4 regions of the Tardiphaga sp. 839_C3_N1_4 genome follow, and region 1 is predicted to be linked to each of the others. Evidence: riboswitches for the same ligand, from Rfam matches in the RefSeq annotation. Region 1 holds a riboswitch; each other region holds the start of a gene.
The links. A riboswitch is a leader RNA that binds a small molecule or an ion and turns the genes downstream of it on or off. The one in region 1 is predicted to bind cobalamin.
Positions count from the first base shown of each region.

Region 2: it holds a riboswitch for cobalamin, as region 1 does, so the genes downstream of both, metE (5-methyltetrahydropteroyltriglutamate--homocysteine S-methyltransferase) here and AB8A38_RS27525 (DUF1636 domain-containing protein) in region 1, are expected to answer to the same signal.
Region 3: it holds a riboswitch for cobalamin, as region 1 does, so the genes downstream of both, AB8A38_RS13870 (ribonucleoside-diphosphate reductase subunit alpha) here and AB8A38_RS27525 (DUF1636 domain-containing protein) in region 1, are expected to answer to the same signal.
Region 4: it holds a riboswitch for cobalamin, as region 1 does, so the genes downstream of both, AB8A38_RS18415 (TonB-dependent siderophore receptor) here and AB8A38_RS27525 (DUF1636 domain-containing protein) in region 1, are expected to answer to the same signal.

Region 1 covers NZ_JBPWQD010000001.1:5,751,032-5,753,224, reverse strand. The annotation lists gene cobW (cobalamin biosynthesis protein CobW) at 1-360, opposite strand, end outside; gene cobU (bifunctional adenosylcobinamide kinase/adenosylcobinamide-phosphate guanylyltransferase) at 361-891, opposite strand; gene AB8A38_RS27525 (DUF1636 domain-containing protein) at 888-1,337, opposite strand; cobalamin riboswitch at 1,447-1,637, opposite strand; gene cobT (nicotinate-nucleotide--dimethylbenzimidazole phosphoribosyltransferase) at 1,736-2,193, shown strand, end outside.
Region 2 covers NZ_JBPWQD010000001.1:1,190,992-1,193,184, reverse strand. The annotation lists gene AB8A38_RS06015 (peptidoglycan DD-metalloendopeptidase family protein) at 1-672, shown strand, start outside; cobalamin riboswitch at 841-1,052, shown strand; gene metE (5-methyltetrahydropteroyltriglutamate--homocysteine S-methyltransferase) at 1,157-2,193, shown strand, end outside.
Region 3 covers NZ_JBPWQD010000001.1:2,888,546-2,890,738, reverse strand. The annotation lists gene AB8A38_RS13880 (GlxA family transcriptional regulator) at 1-693, shown strand, start outside; gene AB8A38_RS13875 (hypothetical protein) at 700-885, opposite strand; cobalamin riboswitch at 1,075-1,289, shown strand; gene AB8A38_RS13870 (ribonucleoside-diphosphate reductase subunit alpha) at 1,409-2,193, shown strand, end outside.
Region 4 covers NZ_JBPWQD010000001.1:3,856,406-3,858,598, forward strand. The annotation lists gene AB8A38_RS18410 (alkaline phosphatase D family protein) at 1-602, opposite strand, end outside; cobalamin riboswitch at 746-938, shown strand; gene AB8A38_RS18415 (TonB-dependent siderophore receptor) at 1,045-2,193, shown strand, end outside.

The DNA of each region.
Region 1 (2,193 bases):
GGTCTTTACCGCGGGCCACGCGAAGGCCTTCAGCAGCGGCTGCGGTAGCGCGAGACCCGACGTCTCGATGACGATAGCGTCCAGCGGACGTTCACGGGACAACAGCTTGTCCATGGTCGGCACGAAGTCATCCGCCACAGTACAGCAGATGCAGCCATTGGTGAGCTCGACAATATCGCCGGGCGCGCAGGCCTTCGCCGCGCATTCCTCGACCAGGCCGCCATCGAAGCCGGCATCGCCGAATTCGTTGACGATCACCGCAATGCGACGGCCGTCGGCCTGGGTCAGCAACGAGCGCAGCAGCGTGGTCTTGCCGGCGCCGAGAAATCCGGTGAGGACAGTGACGGGAACGCGGGACATTCAATTCTCCTGGGAACGCTTGAGCCAGAGCGGAAGCCCGGCTGCAATGAAAGCAACATTCGGCACAGCGGCCGCGATGATCTGGTTGAGGCGGCCCTGCGCATCGCGAAACGCGCGGCCGAGCGGTGTCTCCGGCACGAGACCGAGGCCGACTTCGTTGGACACGAACACGATCGGATAGCGCGAGACATCGAGAAAACGCACCAGACGCTTTGCTTCGATTTCCGGATCGCGCTCGGCAAACATCAGGTTCGACAGCCACAGAGTCAGGCAATCCACCAGCACGACGCGACCGACCGTCGCCTCACGCGTCAGCGCATCGACTAGCGCCAGCGGCTCCTCGACTGTCGTCCAGCCCTCGCCGCGCTGCTTGCGATGCTGCGCGATGCGAACACGCATCTCGTCGTCGCCGGCCGTTGCCGTGGCCAGATAGATCTTCGTCAGGCCGATGCCATCGACCAGCCTTTCGGCGAAGGACGACTTGCCGGACCGCGCACCGCCCAGCACCAATGTGGTGGAGGCCGCGGTCATTTCGGCGCACGCCCGTCTTCAGGCGACCAACGCATCGGCGGCACGCGCGCGACCATGCCCTTGCGCAGCACCTCGGCGCGCTCGCGCCATGGCACCAGGCCGTAGTCGGCCTTCTGATAGGACTCGACGAAGGACACTAGCGCCGCGCTGCCGCTATCGGTCTGCAGATCGCCGAACAGGAACGTGTAGCCATCAGGGCTCGTCACCGCGACCGTCGCCGGTCGCTTGCAGACGCTGAGGCACTGCACCGGACGCACCGTCACGGCAGCATCGCCATCGCCGAGCGCGGCCTTCACAGCATCGAACATGTCCGGCCCGACGATCGTGCCGGTTTCGGCAGCCTTGCAGCTGATGCACACGCTCACGACAACGGGACCGGCTGGCACAGGGCGCGGCGGTTCGACCGAAATTTGTTCGCCAGAGATATCGGCGCTGTCGTGATCCATTACATGCTCAGTTCATGCCCTCACGGGCCTACGAGCTTTGTTGGATCGCGCCGACAGCATAGCCGTCGGTTCGCTCCCGTCCGGTGCACCCCGCCCCGACGACGCCTCCAAAGCACAGTTCGTGATGGCAGGTCTCCTGGCTTGCGAGTCAAAGCCTGTTGCCGCCTTCCCAAGAATTCTGAAGAATTCCCAGTGGCACCGGCGCGGGCTCGTCGCTTACAGTTGCGGGGGCAGCGCCGGCCTCGAACCGGCTTCCCTATTCACCTTCCACGCGGAAGGACCATCACAAAAGACGCTATCTGCCGGGTGCGCCGGGGTCAACCGCGCCAGCGGACTGTCGCCGGACCTGTTGACCTTGCAGGTCGTCTTGCGTCAGTTAGGCCGCGAAAAGGAACCCTATGTCCGCCCATTCCCAGCCATTGTGGCAACCGCCCGCCATTGTGCGTGTTGACCCGCAGATCGCGGCAGGCATCCGTGCCGTCATCGACGGCAAGGCCAAGCCGCCGGGCTCGCTGGGACGAATCGAGGACCTGGCGCTGCAGCTCGGCATGATCCGGCATCCTGGCGAACCGCGCGGCGACAATGCCGTGCTGCTGGTATTTGCCGGGGATCACGGACTCGTGGCCGAAGGCGTGTCGCAATATCCGTCGGCGGTCACGGTCGCGATGGTGATGACCTATCTGGCCGGCCGCGCCACGGCCAATGCATTTGCCACGGCCAACAATATCGACATCCGCGTGATTGACATCGGGGTCGCTGCGGAACTGCCTGTCCATCCGAAGCTAATCGACGCCAAGGTCCGCATGGGCACCGCCAACGCTGCGCGCAAACCTGCGATGACGGCAGAGCAAGCGGC
Region 2 (2,193 bases), 4.6 Mb from region 1:
GTGGCCGAACTCGCGCGCGCCAATGGTCTGGCGCCGACTGCCCAATTGAAGCTTGGCTCCAAGATCACGGTACCCGGCGCGCGTACGGCCAATGCAGCTCCTGCAGCCGCGCCGCTCGCTGCGCCCGTCGCAGCCGTGACGGCTGCTCCGGCTGGCGCGGTCACGTCCGCTGCTGTGGCCCGTGTTGCTTCTGCCGAACCTGCACAGAAGGCCCGTCTCGCAAGTGCCACGACGACGCCTGAAGAAACCACGCCGGAATCGCCGACTAAAGCCGCTGACGCAACCGGCGCTTTGCCGACGTTCCGTTGGCCGGTGCGCGGCCGCGTGGTCACAGGCTATGGCGCCAAGACCAATGGCAAGTCCAACGACGGCATCAACGTCGCCGTGCCGGAAGGCACGCCGATCAAGGCTGCCGAAGATGGCGTCGTTGCCTATTCCGGCAACGAGCTGAAGGGTTACGGCAATCTGGTCCTCGTTCGTCACTCCAACGGCTACGTCACCGCATATGCCCATGCGAGTGAGCTGATGGTGAAGCGTGGCGAGACCATCAAGCGCGGTCAGGTGATCGGCAAGTCCGGCCAGTCTGGTGAGGTTACTTCGCCGCAGCTTCACTTCGAGATCCGCAAGGGCTCGTCGCCGGTCGATCCGCTGCAGTTCCTCAACGGGGCGTAAGCGCAATCCACGAAGTGTAGTTCGCATTTAAGCAAGCCCGGCCTCGTGCCGGGCTTGATGCGTTTGATCTCGGGGCTACGGCCCACTCCAGCTCCGGCGTCTTCAACGCGCTGCTGCGAGTGGGCAGCTTGCGCACGCAAGCTCGGTTGACTGCCGCGCGATGTTGCCCATATGTGGACATGTCGTGGTTCTTCGGGAAGGTTTGCCCGAAGCTAAGAGGGAAGCCGGTGAGGCGTTAAGCCAAGGCCGGAGCTGCCCCCGCAACTGTAAGCGGTGAGCCGCTGTCCATTAAAGTCACTGAGACCTGCAAAGGTTTTGGGAAGGCCGGACAGCAGCATTGACCCGCGAGCCAGGAGACCTGCCTCGACAACATAAACGTCCTCGGGCGGGGTGTCCCGGTGGTGCGGTTGCGATTCCGCGACTGCCGTCGTGGAATCCAGACGTGTCACTTTGGCCTTTTGCCCCCAATCATTGGGGTTAAGCCATGTCTACTGTGTCAAAGTCTACTTCTTCCAAGTCTTCTGCCAAATCTACGTCCTCGCTTCCTGTTGCTACGTTGGGAACGCCACGGATCGGTCCGCGGCGTGAGCTCAAGATGGCGCTGGAAAGCTATTGGTCCGGTGCAATCGACGAGAATGCGCTGATCGATGTCGGCGTCGGGCTGCGTGCCGCAAACTGGGCACGTCAGAAGTCGCTCGGGATCACGGTTATGCCGTCGAACGACTTCTCATTCTACGATCAGGTACTCGATACCAGCGTCATGGTAGGCGCCATTCCGAAGGTCTATGGCTGGAAGGGAGGAGACGTTTCCTTCGCGACCTATTTTGCCATGGCGCGTGGATCACAAGGCGATGCGCATGACGAGGCCTGCACGCACGGCTCTCATACGCATGATACGTCGCAAGGCGTACCAGCACAGGAGATGACCAAATGGTTTGATACCAACTACCATTTCATGGTGCCTGAACTGGCGCAGGATCAGACCTTCAGTCTCGCATCGCGCAAGCCGATCAAGGAGTACGAGGAGGCGAGATCGCTGGGTTATCAGACACGACCTGTGCTGGTTGGGCCTGTGACCTATCTCAAACTGGCCAAGAGTATGGATGCGTCATTCGACCCGGTGACGCTGCTCGATCGATTGCTGCCGGTTTATGTCGAGGTACTCGGCGAACTGGCCGACAAAGGGGCCGAATGGGTGCAACTGGATGAGCCGTGTCTCGTGCTCGATCTCGATGCACTCGCCCGGCAAGCGCTGCAGCGGACCTACGCTGCCTTTGCAGAAGCGGTCCCGCAGCTCAGGATCATGCTAAACACTTACTTTGGCGAACTTGGCGATAACCTCGATCTGGCCCTGTCGCTTCCCGTCGCCGGACTTCATCTCGATCTGGTCCGTGGATCGGAGCAGTTCGACGAAGTAGCTGCGAAGGCACGGAAGGACCTGATCCTCTCGCTCGGCGTGATCGACGGACGCAATATCTGGCGGTCCGATCTGTCCAGTCTGCTCGATGGGGTGGAGCCCAT
Region 3 (2,193 bases), 2.9 Mb from region 1:
CTTACACAGTGGCTGGCCAATGCGGCGCTCCATGCGGAGCGTTATGGTTCGGTGTGCACCGGGGCATTCGCGCTCGGCCATGCAGGCTTGCTCGACGACAAGACGGTGACGACACACTGGCAGAATGCGCCGCTATTGGCGCTGCGTTTCCCCAAAGCGCATGTGGAGTTCGACCGCATCTATAGTCGTGACGGCGCCCTGGTGACGTCGGCCGGCGTCACCGCAGGCATCGATCTGGGTCTTGCTCTGGTCCAGGAAGATCATGGCGCGGAGGTCGCGCTGGCCGTGGCCAAGCGTCTTGTCGTTGTCGCGCAGCGCCAGGGTGGTCAGTCGCAATTCAGTCCCTATCTGGTGCCGCCGGCCGAGTCGGGCTCGCCGATCGCGCGAGTTCATGCCCATGTGATGGCCCATCTGCGCGATGCGCACAGCGTGGACGAACTGGCCGATGTGGCGGGCATGAGCGCGCGGACTTTCGCGCGGACATTCAAGCAGGAAACAAGGATGACTCCGGCGGATTTTGTCGAAGGCGCTAGGATCGACACGGCGCGTAACCGCCTCGAAGGCAGCGATCTGCCGCTGAAAGTCGTGGCTTATGAATCCGGTTTCACCACCGCCGAACATATGCGTCAGGTGTTCGTACGACGGCTCGGCCTGACGCCCAGCCAGTATCGGGCCAGCTTTCGCGCGGTCTGATTCTGCTCAGGCGAGTTGCAGCGAAGAAATCGGATCGCTGGCGGGGAAGCTGTCCATCAGCGCCTCGTTCAGCATCTCGTCGAGCCGGCGCCGGGCGGTCTGCTCCGTCGTCTCGAACGCCGCGAGTGCGCCCGGATGCTCGACGAAAGCGTTGAGTTTGATCCTCTCAGTGGTCGTTACCAGGTTGCGCATCGCATCCTCCATCGGTTGATGACGGTGTTTTGCGCCTCACGGTCCTTTCGGACAACGAATCGCATCGTTCAGAAACGGCCAACGACCCCGCGGTTTCCGCCACGCAAGCGGTTGTCCACTGAACCAACAGCCCTACCGAATTTGTTGCGTTCGGCGCCAATGCTCGCTTGACACTTCACCGCGGGTAACACCAAATGTAGACGTCACGGTCCGCCCTGTCGCAAGACTTGGTGGCTAAGAGGGAAGCCGGTAAAGACGTTGTTTTGCGTCATATTCCGGCGCTGCCCCCGCAACTGTAAGCAGTGAGTCTGTTTCGATCGAAGTCACTGATGCGCAAGCGTCGGGAAGGCTGAAACAGACATTGACCTGCGAGCCAGGAGACCTGCCGCGACACCAGAACGTCCATGGGCGGGGTGTCCCAGCGGTCGCTTGCAGGCAATGCCGGCGGATCTCCGCCGTGTATTTTGCAGCGTCCTTTCGGCCCCAGCCCCCATTGCTTGATGCATCACACGGGGTCTTGCCGATGCCTACTTCATCTTCTGTTTTGTCCAACGGACGCGATGCGGCTCATGCGCCGCTGATTCAACTGTCGCCGGAAACGCTCGCTGCGCCTGCGCGCGAACCCTCAATGCAGATCATCCGGCGCAACGGCACCGTATCTCCCTTCGACGGCAGCAAGATTTCCGTGGCCATGACCAAGGCTTTCCTTGCGGTCGAGGGCCACACGGCAGCGGCGTCGCGCCGCGTCCATGAGGCGGTGGAACAACTGACCGGCGAAGTCGTGGCGGCGCTGACGCGCCGCGTCAGTGAAGGCCGCACCTTCCATATCGAGGACGTCCAGGATCAGGTGGAACTGGCGCTGATGCGCAGCGAGCACCACAAGGTGGCCCGCGCCTATGTGCTGTATCGCGAAGAACGCGCGCGGACCCGCGCCGAGGAACTGGCCGCCAAGCCGGCGCTCGTCTCCACCGCACCGGTGCTGCATGTCACGCTCGCCAACGGCACCCGTGCGCCGCTCGATTCGGCGCGTCTGGCGCTGATCGTCAACGAGGCCTGCGCCGGTCTCGACGGAGTCGATGCCGCCCCGGTGCTCGAGGAAACCCGCCGCAATCTCTATGACGGCATCACGCTGGATGAACTGGCACTGGCCGGCATCATGGCCGCGCGCACGCTGGTGGAGCAGGAGCCGAACTACACCTTTGTCAGCGCCCGCCTGCTCCTCGACAAGCTGCGCACCGAAGTTCTGTCCTTCGTTCACGGCAGCCCGACCCACGCGTCACAGGCCGATATGACGACGCGTTACGCCGA
Region 4 (2,193 bases), 1.9 Mb from region 1:
GTGTTCTTCCAGATCGTGCCGTCAGGCAGTTTCGTTTCAGCCAGGATCGGACCATCGGCGTAGATCGTATCGCCGGAATGGATCAGGAAATCTGGGTTGTGCTTGCGCATGGTGGCGAAGGTGACCATGCCGCCATCCTCGGCATTGATGCCCCAGCCCTGCCCGGCGACATCGCCGCCCCAGACAAAGGATACATCGCGGCGATCGGCCGGCGCGGTGCGAAAGCGGCCGATCACAGGTTCGCTGACGATTTCGGGATGCGACAGATCGCGGAATTTGACGCGGTAGAAGATGTCCTGTCCCGCGGGCAGATTATCGAGCAACAGCTTCGCCGTGAAATCGCTCTCGAGCAGCGCCGTGATAACCGGCAACATGCGCACATTGCTGAAGGATTCGGTCGTGGCGACTTCCACCATCATCTGCGCCGGGCGATCGGCGCGCGACCAGATCATGCCGCTGCTCGTCCCGACATCGCCGGACTGCACGCCATGCGACACGACCGGACGATCCTGCGCGCGGCTGAGGTAAGGCATCGCCAGGAAGCTTGCGCCTGTTACGGCTGAGTGCGCGAGGAAGCGGCGACGGGATAAACGTAGTGCCATGGCGAACTCCTGATCCTGGCTCTGGCACCAGTGGCTCTAGGCAGATCGCTTGACGCTGCGATGACAGGTGATGCGCAATATCAACACCCGCCAAAGCAAGCTGCGAATGACTGGCAGCTTGATTGACACATTTGGAAATTTCACCTTAACGTGAATGCGACGGTTCCCCTTCGGGGATCAAAAGGGAATGCGGTGAGGGGGATCCCCCGATTCCGCGGCTGCCCCCGCAACTGTAAGCGGCGAGCCTGCGCCAAGAGCCACTGGGTATTCACCTGGGAAGGCGGCGACAGGCACTGACCCGCGAGCCAGGAGACCTGCCGCCAGTCGTGGTCACACGCGAGCACATTGGGCGGGGTGTCCTGGTGGAAGTCACACTGCCTGTTTGAAAGCGGCGGGGCGACTTGGTTTGCGGTGACGTGCCACGTAACCGCGAGTCCTGTTCATGACCTCCGTTTCTCCAGTCGCATTGAAGCGACATACGCCCTTTCTTTATTCTATTGCTCTCTCCTGCTTGTTGTGTCCGAGTGAAAGCTGGGCACAAGCTGCACAGCCCAGCCAGACGCTCGATCCTGTTGTAGTTCAGCCGTCAGCGACGCCTCAGCGGGCACGCCGCGCCACGAACGGCACTGCATCGCGCGCTGCGCGCTCGCGGCAGCAGCGCAATGTCGCCGCCAATACCGGCGCGCCGGTTGCCACGCCGACAGGCCCTGTCTTCGCAGCGCCGACGCTCAACCTCACCGGCACGACATCCACGGGCAGCCGCCTCGGCCTCACGCGCCTGCAGACGCCGGCCAGCGTCGAAGTGATCTCCGCCGAGACTATGGCCGAACGCGGCCAGCAGAACGTGGTCGATGCCGTCACGCAGAATGCTACCGGCTTTACGGCCATCGGCGAACCCGGCAATGGCGGCATCGCTTTCAGCACCCGCGGCTTCGCCGGAAGTGGCTCCGTCACTTCGCTTTATGACGGCACGCGCCTCTATGTCGGCTCCGGCACGGTGAACTTCCCCTTCGACACCTGGACCGCCGAGAAGATCGAAGTACTGCGCGGCCCGGCCTCCGTCATGTATGGCGAAGGCGCTATCGGCGGCGCCATCAACGTGATTTCGAAATTGCCGCTCTGGGTGCCACGCAACCAGGCTGAAATCTCGCTCGACAGCAACATGACGCGCCGCATCGCCCTCGATAGCGGCGGTCCGGTCAGCAAGGACGTTGCCTATCGCATCGCCGTCACCGGCAACGCGTCCGATGGCTGGGTCGATCGCGACAACACCTCGAACATCGCGCTGCACGCCGCGGTGCAGATCAAGCAGACCGAGGACATCACCTGGACGCTCTCCACCGACTATGGCGACCGCCATCCGTCAAAATATTTCGGCACGCCGCTGATCAATGGCCAGCTCAATGAGGCGATCCGCTTCAAGAACTACAATGTCAGCGACAGCAACATTCGCTATCAGGACAGCTGGAGCCAGGTAAAGACCGAGTGGCAGGTCAGTGACGGCATCACCCTGCGCAACACGCTCTATTACATGTATGCGAAGCGCCACTGGAAGGAGGTCGAGATCTACGGCTTCAACTCCGGCACCGGC